DNA from 2 places in the Bartonella sp. SL320 genome. Region 2 is predicted to be linked to the other one. Evidence: predicted binding sites of a transcription regulator. Region 2 holds the regulator's gene; the other holds the start of a gene.
The links. Region 2 encodes LexA, which represses DNA repair genes until DNA is damaged. Its sites were predicted from a motif close to TGTTCNNNNTGTGTTCNG; they were not measured.
Positions count from the first base shown of each region.

Region 1: a site for LexA is predicted at 6,309-6,326, ahead of ruvC (crossover junction endodeoxyribonuclease RuvC). Genes of this name have one in related genera too.

Region 1 is NZ_CM185143.1:335,888-344,681, reverse strand. It holds gene tolR (protein TolR) at 1-4, opposite strand, end outside; gene tolQ (protein TolQ) at 20-733, opposite strand; gene AC6ER8_RS01375 (helix-turn-helix domain-containing protein) at 2,025-2,390, shown strand; gene ybgC (tol-pal system-associated acyl-CoA thioesterase) at 3,083-3,523, opposite strand; gene ruvB (Holliday junction branch migration DNA helicase RuvB) at 3,737-4,828, opposite strand; gene ruvA (Holliday junction branch migration protein RuvA) at 4,842-5,456, opposite strand; gene ruvC (crossover junction endodeoxyribonuclease RuvC) at 5,663-6,178, opposite strand; partial or broken gene AC6ER8_RS01350 (DUF1465 family protein) at 6,644-6,760, opposite strand; partial or broken gene AC6ER8_RS01345 (DUF1465 family protein) at 7,464-7,738, opposite strand; gene AC6ER8_RS01340 (DUF1465 family protein) at 7,948-8,466, opposite strand; gene AC6ER8_RS01335 (OpgC family protein) at 8,662-8,794, opposite strand, start outside.
Region 2 is NZ_CM185143.1:1,056,564-1,065,357, forward strand. It holds gene AC6ER8_RS04345 (septal ring lytic transglycosylase RlpA family protein) at 1-800, opposite strand, end outside; tRNA gene AC6ER8_RS04350 (tRNA-Lys) at 1,373-1,448, opposite strand; gene lexA (transcriptional repressor LexA) at 2,760-3,473, shown strand; gene rimO (30S ribosomal protein S12 methylthiotransferase RimO) at 4,203-5,516, shown strand; gene ttcA (tRNA 2-thiocytidine(32) synthetase TtcA) at 6,047-6,922, opposite strand; gene rpsD (30S ribosomal protein S4) at 7,186-7,803, opposite strand; gene murI (glutamate racemase) at 7,974-8,794, opposite strand, start outside.

The DNA.
Region 1 (8,794 bases), 720 kb from region 2:
CCATAGGACAAGCTCCTTTTTATAAAGAGGACGTTGCAGCGTGTGTTTCATCAATACGCCGCGATACAATTGTTGAAAATTCATCAGCAAAGTTTTCTATTTGTGCAATGATGCGGGCACTTTCATGGATCAACTTATTATAGGCAATAACGGCTGGAATTGCCGCAAACAAACCAATAGCGGTTGCCAAAAGTGCTTCTGCAATCCCTGGTGCTACAATGGCAAGAGATGTATTTTGAGAAGCTGAAATAGAAAGAAAAGACTCCATAATACCAACCACTGTTCCAAAAAGACCGATAAAGGGTCCTGCGGATCCAAGGGTTGCAAGAAAACTTAATTTTGATTCTATTTTTTCACTTTCACGTCCCAGCGTCAAATCCATCGCCTTATCAATTCTGCTTTGCAAACTTGCCGATGTATGGGTTCCTTTTTCAAGAGATTTTTTCCATTCAGTCATTGCCGCCATAAAAACAGCAGATATGCTGTTGGTGCGTTGACTTTTACACGCAGCATAAAGATCTTCTAACGCCTTGCCGGACCAAAATGTACGTTCAAATTGCTTTATTTCACGCCGTATTCTACGATACGTAAAAATTTTATCAAAAATAATGGCCCAACTCCAAACGGAAGCAAGCAGCAACCCAATCATAACAGCTTTAACAACGAAACTTGCTTGCATAAACAAATGCAACATTCCCATTGTTTCCGGATTTGTTAGTTCACCATGCAGCATAATTTTTATCCCTCTAAATGAAAGGTGCATTTCTTAAAATTCTATAAAACAGATTATTTTACAGTTTCTAAATTTAATTAAAAAACTTTAGTCTCACATAAATCCATACGCTAAAACAAGACCCGTTTTTTAAATTTCTTTTAAAAATGATCATCAAAGACATCCACACCTCCCCCATTTCGCACCGGCATTAACGACAAGATAACCATAAAGCCTCCCCCTCCATAACGACATATAAAGCATGATATAAAATCTTATTCCACCATCTTTACATTTATAACTTTACGTTTATGAAAAGAACGCTACACCACTCTGACTTCCGCCCCTCACCTTAAAGAACAAAAACTCCACCCAGCGCCAGTCTCGTGTGAACAGTCCGGCTTCTCTGAAGAAAATTCCACCTGCTGAGCACTCATGCGGTTTACTTGCATAAGGCTCTACAGGCAAATTCTGCCCAAAATATTTTTAATCTCTCCCTTTCAAAGAAAGAAAGTTTCTCCAATCCTATTTCTAAAGCCCCCACAACCTCACTAAAGCCCCCACAACCTCAAAAGACAAAGTTTCTAACCCCGCACCGTTTTGCCAAAAATAATCTATCAACACACCAGCTTTCCTTAAAGAAAATTCCCTCTATTGGTTTCAGATCCTCGCCTCTCAAACAGCACTATTTTACAGCATAAGAGCATAGCCAATGCTTTAATGGGTCTTGCTAAAATTGGTCTTGCCAATCTCCTTAAAGTACTTCACTAATGAGGTAACTTTGAGCGTCTACGCAGTGATCAAGAGGAAGCCCTAAACCCGAGCATATAATTATGCCCACTCTTGTGGCTATTTTGGAATTCCGGGAGATTTTGCCATATCCAGGTGCATCTCAGCACTAAAAGCAAAAAAGCTGACTAGGGTTCAGTACTTTACTACTCCCGGAATACGCATAAGAGGCGCTCGCAACCGGCGGGAGGGAAAAATGCAATCCCAAAATCTTAATATCGATCTTTGTGTGGGTAAAAAAATTCGCTTAAAAAGCTCTCTTCATTTTTATTGCCAATCCTCTCCAATTACTTTATGAGTAAAAGGGTATTTTTGATCGTATACGCAACGATCAACGGGGATTAAAAACCCTAAGGTCCGATACATAAAAATAAACCCATTGATGTGGGTATCCCGGAATTCCGGGAGTTTTTGCTATGTCCAGGTGCTCGACCGCACTAAAAGCAAAAGGCTGACTGAACTCAGTACTTTACTACTCCCGGAATACTCATGCGAGGGCGCTCGCAACCGGAGGGGGCATAAAGTGCAATCTCAAAATCTTAATATTGATCTTTGTGTTGGCAAAAAAATTCGCTTGAGACGAAAAATGCTCAAAATGTCGCAAACAACTTTAGGAAATGCTTTAGGAATAAGTTTCCAACAAATTCAAAAATATGAAAACGGCTTAAATCGTGTAAGCGCGGGGCGTTTAATGGAAATTGCTGATATTTTGCATGTTCCGATTGCCTTTTTTTATGCAGATATTTCAAAAAAAGAATTTCCCACAAAAGAACATTGCTTACACACTGAGCAAGAAACCTATAGCAAAAAAGAACACGCCCTTTTGAAAACTTTTAGAGAACTTCACCCTAAAAAGCAGGAGGCAATTTGGTGGTTAATTTCACATTAGGCAAAAGCATGAAAAAAACCAAAACTTCCGTTCATTTTACGGATTCACGTTTTGGCGCTTTTGCATCTTGAAAGAAAGCAGCAAATGAAACGATCCTCCGCACCATTCTATAAACACTGGTCTGTCAACACGCCGGTTTCTGATTCTAGCGGATTTCTCAGTTGATTATTTCACAAGGTAATCACTGTCTCTCAAAGAAGAGTAGTCTCCAGCCTGCAAATCCTTCCCTAAAATATTCATCCCTCACTTTCACAAGAAGCCCCTTACATTACCCAACGATCAGAGCAGTGTTTTACGGCATGATAGGATAAACGTTTTAACGCAAAATTTGCAATCAGTCTTGACACTTAAAAAGCTAGGCACTTTATGCCTTTCTCAATCCTTTTTGTATCCACCCATCAGCCCTGCCTATGACAAGAAAAAATATGACATGCAAGAAAATGATTTTGATGAATTCACAAAAGAGTTGGAAATGAGAAAATTCTATGACACTTAAGGGATCCCATTCAAGTTGAATAAGGCGATTATCAATCAAAATCATTCCCTTACACGTCAAAAGCGGGATGAATGTGTGGATAAATTTGTATAAGAAAAGACTAAAAATGGCTCTTATGAACCATCTTAATGCAAGATCTGTTGCAACATTGGGGGCTGACAAATATAACGATGATGCCCGGCTTTGCACAAAACTTTTAACCCAGCATTTTTGTAAAAAGCTCTTTGGGTAAACGTCGCGGTTTTGCCTCCTCATTAATCAAAGCAATTTCAACTTTTGCTGTTACCAACGTAGTCGCCTCATGCACAATAGATTGCTCCATAAAAAAGCGCGCCCCTTGGATATGATCAACACGTGTTTTAACCACTAAAAGATTATCAATTTTGGCTGGTCTTAAAAAACTAATTTCCATATGACGCACAACAAAAAATAGTTTTTCCCCCTCAACCCCTGCAGCTAACATCTTATTATTAAAACCAGTATCCCTTAAAAACTCTGAACGTCCCCGTTCAAAAAATTCTAAATAACGGGCATGATAAACCACCCCGGAAAAATCTGTATCAGCCACATAAACGCGCACCTGAAAATTATGAAAAGCACTTGTATTATTGCTCTTTAAAGGCGTTATTTCTGTCATTAACTTTATGTCCCATAAGATCACTTAAGATAGCAAATTGTTTATCAATAAAAATATTGAACACATTTTTGTGTTGAAGTTATGAAAAGCAAAAAATACAAAAGCCTCACGCGTTCTAAACCCTTTCGATCAGAACACAGAGATAAGAAAAATGCCTCTTGTATTTTATGACCTTGCTATAAAATATTCACATAGTTTCTTTAAAAAGATGCCTTAGTCCTCTTCCCCATCCCATAAAGACGTCTGAAGTGAAGCGTTATCTTGAGCATCAGAAAGTTGAGCACGCTTTTGTATAGACGTTGAAGCAGGCGCGACAAGTCCTAAATGGCTCCAAGCCTTTTCCGTGAGAATGCGTCCACGCGCCGTTCTTTGAATAAAGCCTTGTTGAAGAAGATATGGCTCAACGATATCTTCAATCGCATCACGGGGTTCTGATAAAGCAGCAGCAATCGTTTCAATGCCCACTGGTCCCCCTAAAAAAGTCTCCGCAATCAGGAATAAATAACGCCGGTCCAGTGGATCAAGCCCAAGATGATCCACCTCAAGGCGAGAAAGCGCTTCATCAGCAATTTTTCGGTCAATTTGTTTTGCCTGTTTTACCAAAGCAAAATCACAAACGCGCCGTAAAAGCCGTCCAGCAATGCGTGGTGTCCCACGGGCGCGGCGTGCAATTTCATGCGCACCATCATCACTAATATTAACGGCAAAAAGCCGTGCATTGCGCTGCACAATATATTCTAATTCTTCTATCGTATAAAAATTAAGACGAATGGGGATACCAAAACGGTCTCTCAGCGGTGTGGTCAAAAGCCCCAACCGTGTGGTTGCTGCCACCAAAGTAAATTTAGCCAGATCAATTTTAACCGAGCGCGCCGCCGGCCCCTCTCCAATGATCAAATCGAGTTGATAATCTTCCATGGCGGGATACAGAATTTCTTCAATGGCTGGATTTAAGCGATGAATTTCATCAATAAACAAAACATCGCGTTCTTCAAGATTGGTCAAGAGAGCGGCTAAATCGCCTGCTTTAGCAATAACCGGTCCTGAAGTAGAGCGAAAATTAACACCTAATTCTTTGGCCATAATCTGTGAAAGCGTTGTTTTTCCCAGTCCCGGTGGTCCCACAAACAAAACGTGATCCAACGCTTCCTGCCGCGTTTTTGCCGCTTCAATAAATATTTTTAAATTAGCCCGCGCCGCTTCTTGGCCAATAAAGTCATCAAGAACTTGTGGTCTTAAAGAACGATCTGGATCGTTAGGAAGGGGCGCAGCCCCCAAAAGGCGTTGATCTTCATCTTTATGCATTGTGACCTTTTATTCAAGTAGGAGAAGAAAGCAATTTGAGACTATGACGGATAAGTAGAGCAGACGAAACGGTTTCCCCCTCCAAAGCATTCATCGCAAGAGCAAGAGCCCGCGCGGCTTTCTCACGTTCAAAGCCTAGCGTCATCAATGCGGAAAGCGCATCTTGTGCAGGTTGATTGGTCCTCTCGTTCTGAGAAACCGAAACAGTCTTGACCGCCTGTTCAAAGGGAAGTGTTTTACTTTTTAACTCACCCACAATTCTTTCACTGACTTTTTTACCAACGCCTGGTGCTCGACTAATCATCGCCCCATCGTTTAAAGCAATGGCTTGTGCGAGTTCATCAGGTGATAAAGTGCCCAAGATTGCCAAAGCAACCTTTGCCCCTACCCCTGGAACATTTTGGAGCATACAAAACCACTCCTGTTCAGCTCTTGTCGCAAAACCAAAAAGGCGGATTGCCTCTTCTCGCACATGGGTTTCAATAAAAAGACTTAATGCCTCCCCAACTTCAGGTAAAGAAGGACGCAACCGATTGGAGATAAAAACAACATACCCCACACCATGAACGTCCAGAACAATATGATCCTCAAAGATATGCTCAAGCGTGCCCTTTAATTTACCGATCATGTTTTTACCCCGATCATATCACCATCCTTGCCTGATAAGACCAGCCAATCCTCTCACATTGTATAAAACATATAAAACCAATGTGACACAACACTATACCCCACACCGTCAACATCCAAAAGGCTATAATCATCAAAGATAAAGATATGGGAGTGTTCTTTAATTTATCCATCATGTTACCACCCCAATCATATCGCTATCCTGGCTCATATCACCATCCTTGCCTGATAAGATTGGTTAATACTCTTACGGTGCATGCTATGACAAAGAGCAAGCGCAAGAGCATCAGCTGCATCATTGCTATCAAATTCAGCCCGTGGGAGCAAAACTTTTACCATCATATGGATTTGTTCTTTAGCACCATGCCCAACACCAATAACTGATTTTTTCACTTTGTTGGGTGCATATTCAAAAACAGGAAGATTGGCTTGCGCAGGAACCAACAACGCGATTGCACGTGCTTGCCCAAGTTTTAAAGTTGCTGTCGCATCCTTGTTGACAAACACATGTTCCACCGCCGCTTCATGGGGCATAAATTGATGTACAACCTCTGAAAGACCTTTATGGATCTGACAGAGTCTGGAGGCTAAATCACACTGCACATCAGAAGAAACCGTCCCTGCAGCAACAAACTGAAGACGATTACCCGCAAGATCGATAACGCCCCATCCAGTATAGCGTAATCCGGGATCAATGCCTATAATACGAATCGTCTCTGCCATAAATTTCAGTTTATACACATTTCCCCCTTTTGAATAAAGGCTCGCCCCCAAAGAAAACAGCAGCAAAACTAAAACCAGGAATCAAGACAGCCACGCATCATGCATTTATACAGTATGATACACGAACAAACAGCACCTTTATAGAACATACTTGATAAGACACAAATGTACTCGAACAAAACCATTCGCACCTTATAAGATAAGCCAAATAAAGCATAAAATTTTTCCTTTTATTTCATCTTCACCTCCTATCTCATCTTCAATGTCATAACGCTTAAACCATCACCAGTAAGCAAAGAGAAGATACCTACATTCATAAGTATTAAAGATGCTTCTCTATGGATGATATATATTTCCCACGGGATTTTCATCATCTCAAGTACAAGCAGCAGCTGCTTCCCACCACCCCGCACACCATAGATTTTATACGTGCCTCTCAAACGAGAGTGAATGCGCAACAAATTAGCGAAAAATTTCTGGGTGCTCATTCCAATGCGGGGTTTCAAATTCCAATGTCGGTATCTGAAGAGAAACTTTTACGATTTCTTTTTGTATGTGTTCCGCTGACATTTCCCCTTCGCGCAAAACAGAGAAAATATCTCCCCCGAAAAGCTGTTTTTTAGTCATTCAATTTTCCTTCCCAGCCAATTATCATCGTTCAAGATAAAAGCTGCCCTATCTTAACCAAAACACATAAACCGCAGCATCAAGCGCATAAACCAAAGCCACATATCCTAAACGAAAATGTGCATGCCTCTAAAATTAAGAGCAAATAGGTAAAAAAGCCCAAGAAAATATTCTCTAAGAACGCCCAAAGGCTGTTTTCAGCAATTCAATTTGCTTTGCTCTCGGATTTTCATCATCTCAAGTACAAGCAGCAGCAGCTTCCCACCCCGCACACATAGATTTTATACGTGCCTCTCAAACGAGAGTGAATGCGCAACAAATTAGCGGAAAATTTCTGGGTGCTCATTCCAATGCGGGGTTTCAAATTCCAATGTCGGGGTATGAGACAAGACTTTTACAATTTCTTTTTTTATTTGTTCCGCTGACATTTCCCCTTCGCGCAAAGCAAGAAAATATCTCCCCCGAAAGGCTGTTTTTTAGTCATTCTATTTGCCTTTCCAGCCAATTATCATCGTTCAAGATAAAAGCTGCCCTATCTTAACCAAAACACATAAACCGCAGCATCAAGCGCATAAACCACAGCCACATATCCTAAACGAAAATGTGCATGCCTCTAAAATTAAGAGCAAATAGGTAAAAAAGCCCAAGAAAATATTCTCTAAGAACGTCCAAAGGCTGTTTTCAGCAATTCAATTTGTTTGCCCTCGGATTTTCATCATCTCAAGTACAAGCAGCAGCAGCTTCCCACCACCCCGCACACCATAGATTTTATGCGTGCCTCTCAAACGAGAGTGAATGCGCAACAAATTGGCGGAAAATTTCTGGGTGTTCGTTCCAATGCGGGGTTTCAAATTCCAATGTCGGAGTATGAAGAGATACTTTTACAATTTCTTTTTGTATGTGTTCCGCTGACATTTCCCCTTCGCGCAAAGCAAGAAAATATCTCCCCCGCAAAGCTGTTTTTTAGTCATTCGATTTGTCTTCCCAGCCAATTATCATCGTTCAAGATAAAAGCTGCCCTATCTTAACCAAAACACATAAACCGCAGCATCAAGCGCATAAACCACAGCAACATATCCTAAACGAAAATGTGCATACCTCTAAAATTAAGAGTGAATGAACAAAAACTAAGGAAATATTTTTTAAGAACGTCCAAAGGCTGTTTTCAGCAATTCAATTTGTTTTCCCACGGGATTTTCATCCTCTAAGGAACAAGCAGCAGCAGCTTCCCACCCTGCACACATATATTTTATACGTGCCTCTAAACGCAGTGAATGCGCAACAAATTGGCGAAAAATTTCTGGTAGTTCGTTCCAATGCGGGGTTTCAAATTCCAATGTCGGAGTATGAAGAGATACTTTTACGATTTCTTTTTTTATTTGTTCTGGTGACATTTCCCCTTCACGCTCTGCCCGAAGGAGAAGGAGTTGAGAGGCAATTTGCATAAGTCGTGTACTTAAATACATCGCCTCTTTTGCATAGATTGCAGAAATTTCTGCCGAAAGGGAACGTGCCACGACTTTCCCTTCTGAATCGATATAGGCTGCTGTTTTTTCAATCAGTGCCATTGTCTCTTCATAAAGACGATTAAAAGCATTTTCAAAAGCATTATGCTCAATCATGATAATGGGTTCATCATAGGGACGTTTATGTACGCTCACGCTTTTATACTCCAAATATCAGCACAAAACCACACCACTCAACACTACCCCACTCAACGAATAGAGTCCTAAAAAGTTTCTTTTGTTACTGTATAGAATGCTTTTTTTAATTGACTACCTCTTTTACATTTTTTGCGCAACGCACTTTTTATACTAAGGTTAACGCAGCACAATAGCCACCATGAAACCGTTTTTTTACAAACGGATCAGTTTCCTTGGAAACGAGCCCTGCAAAAATCGACGTTTTTCACAATAATAAGCGACGCCAAATTGCAAAACAATACCCGTTATTATTAAGAGGCTATCGGAAAAAAACGTTCCTGTCATC
Region 2 (8,794 bases):
CCGATTTCTGGCAATCTCACTGCAACAGTTTCATTGTGTTGTTCCTGTTTAATAGCAGCTACCTTAGCTAATTCTGCCTTGTTTCCTGTATTGGGCTCTTTTAGCAAAGCAGTTTCTCTTTTTTTCGAAACATTTTTCGATGCTAGTGAATATGAGGAAGTATTCCCAGGAGTATAAGAGGCCATTAAATATGCACCATCATAATGGCCAATAGGAGCTTCAGAAATATATTCTACTTTAACATCTGCGACCCCCTTATCTACATAACCAAGGATTGCCGCAGCTTGTTTGGATAAATCAATGATACGGTCTTTCATAAAAGGTCCACGATCATTTACTCTAACAATAAGTGAAGATCCATTTTTCAAATTAGTAACACGAGCATAGCTAGGTAAAGGCATTGTAGGATGAGCAGCCGTCAAAAGATTCATATCATAAATTTCACCGTTGGCCGTTAAACGCCCATGAAAATCTGAACCATACCATGATGCTTCGCCAACACGTTTATAGGTTGGATCATGTTCAGGATAATACCACTTCCCTTTTATTTGGTAAGGTCTACCAACAACGGCCCGTCCACGTTTGTTTTCTTTTGATTGATTTTTCTTATTGGACATTTGCTTTGGTAGAACAGAAGTATCTACGTCAATTGGTTTATTATAATGGGAATCTTTTATTGAAAAATGTGCAGTTTGGCTTGCGCAACAAGACACCAATGACTGAGAAATAACGATCATAGAAAATAATTGAAGTGTCGGTTTAATAATAGAAGCAAAATTCTTTTTGTTTTTTGAAGGCATTTATTCAGTCCACTTATTTTGGTTAAGTACTGCTGTAAAAAAAACGTTACGCTTTCTGCACACGAGAGGAAAATCCACGTTTCTAAATAATTTCTCTCGCTCTCGCGCATACACCACCCTTAAATTTGGCCTTTTATCAAAAAATTAACATATTGTTAACCATTTTGTGACTTTCATAAGAAATAAATGCACTATGTAAAAATATTAAAAAATAAAAAATAAAAAAAATCAATATGTTACTGAGAAAGCACTTCATAATATAAATTGTGAATAAGTATGATGATTTTACCTGCCTATTTCATCTAATATAGAGAGTATAAAAAAATCAAACCATGAATTGCGAAAACGAGCAGCCACATCTGCTATCAATTCAGATGTCATTGTATCATGGAGTTTAAAGCACTTTTGATTTAGACTGGAGAATATTCTATCAAAATGTCTGATGGAAAACAGTTGCCTGAAGAATCAAATAAAAAAATTCAAAGACAATTGTGGCAGTTAAAAAAACTAAAAGGAATCAAAACAACAAAGATTCTCTAAATTTTGTATAGCTTATTGGTATTGTTTAAAGTTGGTGAGCGCGCAGGGATTCGAACCCTGGACCTACTGATTAAAAGTCAGTTGCTCTACCAGCTGAGCTACGCGCTCTCATACAAGCTATCTAGTTTGCAGAAAGTGAGGGGAACATACGGTTGACTTTTCATTTGGTCAACACCTTTTAAAAAAAATATTATTATTTTTTCTAGTTATCAATAATTTTTGTTTTTTGTCCCTTTCCTCGTCATAGCATAGTTACTCTTTGATCTTCTTTTGAAATCTTAATAAAAAATAATTTAACTATAAAAATATCTCATAGATTTGAAGCACTAAAATTATAAGTTCTCCCCTTTTTCTCCTTACATGGGCAGTTGAGCATCATGGGATGAGCAGAAAGTACCCTTTAATACACTATCATTTTTATCGCGTCATGTTTTAGTTTTCAATTTTTAATATGCATAAAGATTAATATAACATATTGATTTTTTTTATTTCTTTCTCATCTCGAATGAAGACCCCAAATATTGCAAGGTTCTCGCATTTTATTTTTATATTAAAATAATAAAAATCATTTGTTTGGCCAACATAAGGAGAAGAATAAAACGATTAAAAAATGAAAATGCCTCTTAATATTTTTTTTCAACAACAAAAATTATCGCAAGATGAAGCTTGGGGAAAAATAATATGATGTTTTAAACTGTTGAAATGTAAAGAGAGCACGATTCAATAAATTTTGTAGTATTTGCAAGGTTATTTTGATGGAAGCAAGTCTATTGAGAAGAGCTATTCTTAAAAAATGTTTGAATAAGAAGTAATGATATTTTGAGGATGCAGTTTTCGTATTCATGCACAATGATTCTATAACGAAAGTCAATTGTTCTATAAAATGAAGAAGATATAGAACAAAAAAATTTAATCTCATTAAAAATATCAAATATGATTATACGTGACGTTCATTATTGTAGCTGTAGATCATTTGACTAAAAAATAAGAAAATAGAAACGATATGTAAAATGATTCTAAATGCACATAAAGTAATCCGTTTTGCTATTGAAAGAATGCATTTTTTTAAGTTTTTATACGAGAAATTAAAAAATACATAGATCTATTAAAAATAGAAAGGCGATACTGATCATAACTTTAGTGTCGGATAATTCAATCAGAGCTATAAAATATTATTTTTTAATATTAATGTATTTTTATAATATATAAAAATATTATGATACCTTTATTAAAGTAAAAATTTATAATTATCACACATTAAATATGTCTATAAATAAACATATTGTCTAATTAACTTCATGTATAAGATCAAAATAAAAGAAAATAATTTTGATTTAACTCAAAAAAAATGTAGAATTATTTTATATACATGTATTTTTTTTACGGTAATATTTTTTATTCTTTTGATTGGAACACTGAATGCTAACATGTAAACAATATGAGCTGCTTTTATTTATTCACAATCATATAAAAGAAATTGGTGTTCCTCCCTCTTTTGAAGAAATGAAAAATGCTTTAGGACTTTCTTCAAAGTCTGGCATTCATAAGCTCATGATAGCCTTAGAACAACGAGGTTTTATACGTCGTTTACACAATCGTGCTCGTGCAGTAGAAGTGATTCGACTTCCTGAGAAAATAACATTTAACCTTTCTCTCGCACGGAAAATTTCTCCCAGTATGATAGAAAAAAATAAAAGGGAAATATCAAAAAACTTGACTAATCTTGGTAACTTAGAGGCAGAAGAAAAACAAAATACTACCATTCCCATTATGGGACGTATTTCTGCGAGTGTACCCGCCTCTGCTATCCTGCAACAAACAAGCACACTTTCTCTCCCACATGATATGGTTAATACAGGTGAGCACTATGCATTAGAAGTTAAAGATGATTCTATGGTGGAGGCTGGTATCCTTGATAAAGATACGATTATTGTGAAACGTCAAAATACAGCAATATCAGGTGAAATTATTGTCGCATTTATTGATAAAAAAGAGGCAACATTAAAACGTTATCGACGCCAAGGAACCTCTGTTGCATTAGAAGCTGCTAATCCTCACTACGAAATACGTACATACAAGTCCGAACGTGTAGAAATACAAGGAAAACTTACCGGACTTATTCGCAAATATTAAAAAAATAAACTTATATACGCGATGGATATCGTAATAAAATGCAGCACAAAAAACTACGGAGTGTTTTTTGACATTATGCTATACGCAGTTGATTTTCTTCCTACAGCTAAAAATGTGCCTCAATCGGTCTATAAACAATCAAAATCTTTGTTGAGCGAGTTTCAACTTTCCTCCCTCCCCTCTCCTCTCTTATATTTTTACTTAATGCAAGGCTCAATAAGTAAGCATAAATATATTGATTTATAATGATAATTTAGTGTTATTCATATTAAATTAGACTCTCAAATAACGTAAACTTCTCTCATTTCAAATCTCTCTATCTTGAATCAATCAAAATCACTTGTTTGCACGTCAAAAGCGGGGCTGGCGTGTGGGTGAAAATTGTATATAAGAAAGAGCTAAAAATGGCTTTTATGAACCGTCTTCCGTGCCAAGGTTTGTTGGCAACATTTTAGAGCTAGCAAATAGTGCGATGATGCCGGTTTTTTTTAATATTCAGCACTTACCTAAAAAACTTGAATGCTTTGAAGGGGGCTGTCTTATATCATCGTCCTTAATAAAGATATTTGACAGCGCAATAAGATAAAATTGTAAGCATACACAAAATATTATAGAAAAAAATCAAATAAATTTGTAACAGATTGTTATGTATAAAAATAAAGCACATTTATTGACTTTTTAAGTCAATAAAAATGGAATGCAATCGTTCATCATAATTATAGGGTTATCATGGTCGCTCCTCGTATTAGTTTTGTCTCTCTCGGATGTCCAAAAGCACTCGTAGATTCTGAGCGAATTATTACAAGCCTCCGCTCTGAAGGGTATGAAATTTCACGCCAACATCAAGGGGCAGATGTCGTTATTGTGAATACCTGTGGTTTTCTTGACTCTGCCAGAAAAGAATCATTAGACAATATTGAGGAAGCTCTCAAAAAAAATGGAAAAGTTATTGTAACAGGGTGTCTTGGTGCTGATCCTGATGTTATTCGGCAAACATACCCTAATGTATTGGCCATTACAGGACCACAAGCTTATGAAAGTGTTATAGAAGCAGTTCATACAGCGATTCCGCCCGTTCATGATCCTTTTCTTGATTTAGTTCCTCTCCAAGGGATTCGTTTAACACCTCGCCATTATGCCTACCTAAAGATTTCTGAAGGATGCTCTAATCGGTGTAGCTTTTGTATCATCCCTACACTGCGTGGTGATCTTACTTCACGCCCCATCAGTAACGTTCTTCGCGAAGCTGAAAAACTCGTACAAGCGGGTGTAAAAGAACTTTTGGTTATTTCGCAAGATACGAGTGCTTATGGTATTGATCTGAAATATCTCGAAAACTCTTGGAAAGATCGCACAATTAAAACAAAATTTTTTGATCTGTGTCGCGAACTAGGCGATATGGGGATCTGGGTCCGTATGCATTACGTTTATCCTTATCCCCATGTGGATGAAGTTATTGAACTTATGGCAGCTAAAAAAATTCTCCCTTATCTGGATATTCCTTTTCAGCATGCATCACCGACTGTTTTACGTCATATGAAGCGTCCTGCTCTTATGGAAAAAACAAATCGTAGAATTGAAAAGTGGCGAAAAATATGTCCAGATCTCGCTTTACGATCAACATTTATTGTTGGATTTCCAGGCGAAACAAATGACGATTTTAATATGTTGCTAGAATGGTTAGAAGAAGCAAAAATTGAACGCGCTGGATGCTTTAAATATGAAGAAGTAAAAGGAGCTGTTGCAAATGATTTGGGATTAGAAAATATTCCTGAAGACGTAAAAGAAAACCGCTGGCATCGTTTTATGGCAAAACAACAACAAATTTCTGCACATCTTTTAAAGAAAAAAATTGGAAAAAGACTCCAAGTGCTTATCGATGAAAGTCAAGGAAAAGTAGCCAAAGGACGAAGTCAATATGATGCTCCAGAAATAGATGGTGTTGTCCATATATCATCGCGACGCCCCTTGCGTGTCGGTGAATTTGTCACCGTTAAAATTGAACAATCGGATTCTTATGATCTTTATGGTATAGCTGTTTGAAAATTTGACTTTTCCTCTCCTCAATGTCAGAGATTCCTATTAGCATCGGTTAAAAAATCAGTTTTCCGTAATAGAACTCAATCGCTTATGATTCACTTCATGAGAATTTGCGGACAATCCCTGTCCTTAAGAATTTCTAGACACTCTAAAAATATTTTAATTTAACAAGAAGTTAGCTATTATTTTGGTTGATCGTCACCTTAAATGACAGTGTTTTACGGCACAACAAGATAAGCTAAAACCTACAAACCTCTTTCGTTTTTATTTTAAAATGCGTAAATCAACAATCATATTATTATTGGACTGTCATTGGTTATTTAAAGGAGGGGTTATTTAAAGGAGGCATTTAAAATTGTGTTTTATGCATATAAGAGCGTCGCTTATGATATAATGGGGACTTTTTATGGATACAATATAAGAAAATTCGAAATAAAACGCCTATGGCTGTTAAATTGCAAAGCAATAAAATCATTATAAATAAGCATCTTATCTCAAACTCTTTAAACTTATTTTTTAATATCTCACTTTCATTAACACATTTTAAAATCAAAGAATTTCTTATCCAGCAAATGGCTTGGACGCACATTCGTTAAAGCGCGAATCATTGTATCTTTACGTCCTGGCATTTGTCTTTCGATATTTTTTAACATTTCTTTCATGGCATTACGTTGTAAACCATCTTGGCTACCGCAAAGATTACAAGGAATAATCGGAAATTGCATTGCTTGAGAAAATTTTTCCAGATCTTCCTCAGCGGCATAGACAAGAGGACGTAACACAAAAAGATCTCCTTCATCATTTTTAAGTTTTCCAGGCATAGCGGCTAATCGGCCCCCGTGAAACAAATTCATAAAAAATGTTTCCAAAACATCATCTCGATGATGACCAAGAACTAATGCAGAACACCCCTCTTCACGTGCAATGCGATAGAGATTACCACGTCGCAATCGAGAACAAAGTGAACAATATGTCTGCGTTTCTGCTAATTTATCTGTAACAATGGAATAAGTATCCTGATACTCAATACGATAGGGAATTTTATAAGAGCTTAAGAAATCTGGAAGAATATGTTTAGGGAATCCTGGTTGTCCCTGATCAAGATTACAAGCAAGAATTTCAACGGGTAAAAGACCACGCCATTTTAAATCTAAAAGAAGTGCTAATAAACCATAAGAGTCTTTTCCGCCCGATAAAGCGACAATCCATTTTTTTCCAGTAGAGAACATAGAAAAATCATCCAAAGCTTGTCGCATATGACGCAAAAGCCGCTTGCGTAATTTATTAAACTCCACATTTGAAGGAGCCCGCCGAAATATGGGATGACAATTATCTTCTTCGCTTGCCAAAAGATTATCTTTCTCTTTGTTTTCTTCTATTGCCTGATATTCAACGGAAACATTATTCATAAGACCATGTCCTGCACAAGTAATAGCTTGTTTTGCAAAGACAAAAACAAACATAAAGCAAGTTTATATTTATATTTTTTGAATTTATAAAAACAGATACGAAAAAAAGAAATGGAACTATATAAGCCTATAACACTAGAATAGTGTAATAAACTCAATATAGAACCATTTCCAAAGCATTTCCTAACTTCAAAGATTATAAAAACAACACAATAGTTTGAAATTATAACAATAGAAGAGAAACAATTTTTCTTATAGAAAAATTATCGAGAATAAAATTCAACGACCAGATTAGGCTCCATTTGCACAGCATAAGGTACATCTGCAAAAGCAGGAATGCGTGTAAAGGTCGCTTTCATCTGTTTATGATCTGCTTCAATATAATCAGGGACATCACGCTCTGCCAATTGCACAGATTCTAAAACCAAAACAAGTTGTTTTGATTTTTCCCGAACCTCAATAACATCACCTGGTTTACAACGATATGATTGAATATTTGTACGTCGTCCATTTACATTCACATGACCATGATTAATAAATTGCCGAGAAGCAAAAATCGTAGGCACAAATTTCGCACGATAGACAACAGCATCCAAACGAGATTCCAACAAACCAATAAGATTTTCACCCGTATCACCCCGCCGGCGAGCAGCTTCTACATAAGTTTTATGAAATTGTTTTTCTGAAATGTCGCCATAAAAGCCCTTCAACTTCTGTTTAGCGCGCAATTGTACTCCATAGTCAGAAAGTTTTCCTTTACGGCGCTGTCCATGCTGACCTGGACCATAATCACGACGATTGACAGGAGATTTTGGACGACCCCAAATATTTTCCCCCATACGTCGGTCAATTTTATATTTTGTTGTTTCGCGTTTACTCATCGCATTTCCTTTAAAATAAAACACGAGATCTTAAGATCCCAAGGAAACGCGCCCTCCTCTGCCTTTAATGCTTAAAGACTGACAGAATAGCTTAACATACCAACATGCAAAGTTATCCACGGGACACGTTAATGATTGCCATTTTCTTGAGAGAAAAAGCTAAAATAGCTTTATTGCTCTCGTATCCCAAAGTCAACTCCTTTTATAAGCTTTAAGCCAAACCCTTTTAATAAATGTTCCGTTGAAGACGTGATATTTTTCGATGTTAGCAACGCAAAATCTTGGTATTTTTTTATGGGTTGCTGATGTATTTTGTCCGACAAGGGCAATAATGATCTGATATGTTTGGCAATTGCTTTTGCTGGATCAATCCATTTGACGGACCATAAAGCTTGTTCACGAAAGAGTTTAATCAAAAAAGGATAATGCGTGCAGGCTAAAACAATAACATCCGTATATTTGCCATCTTTTTCCACAAAACATGGTAAGATTTCTTTTCTTAACTCTTCTGAATCAATAGGTTTTCCCCGTAAATAATCTTCAGCAAATCCAGCAAGTTTTTCACTTCCTACAAGTTGAACATGACACTGTCCAGCAAACGCGTTAATCAATTCAGTTGTATAGGCACGTTTAACGGTTCCAGGAGTCGCCAATACAGAAATAAAACCAGATTTTGTTTGTTCAGCAGCTGATTTAATTGCAGGAACCGTTCCAACAAAGGGAACATGCGGAAAGTTTTGCCGTAAATCTGCCATCATCAGTGTAGAAACAGTGTTGCAAGCAATTACACATAAGGAAGGATTATAGCGTGTTAAAAGATTTGTAAAAATCTTTAAAATGTGCTCTTTTAAAGCGCTTTCTTCCCAATTACCATAGGGGAATCCTTCATCATCAGCCACATAAATAAATTGTATTTCAGGGATAAGAGTGCGCGCTTGTCTCAACACTGTTAAACCACCAATACCACTATCAAAAAAAAGAACAGGCCGTT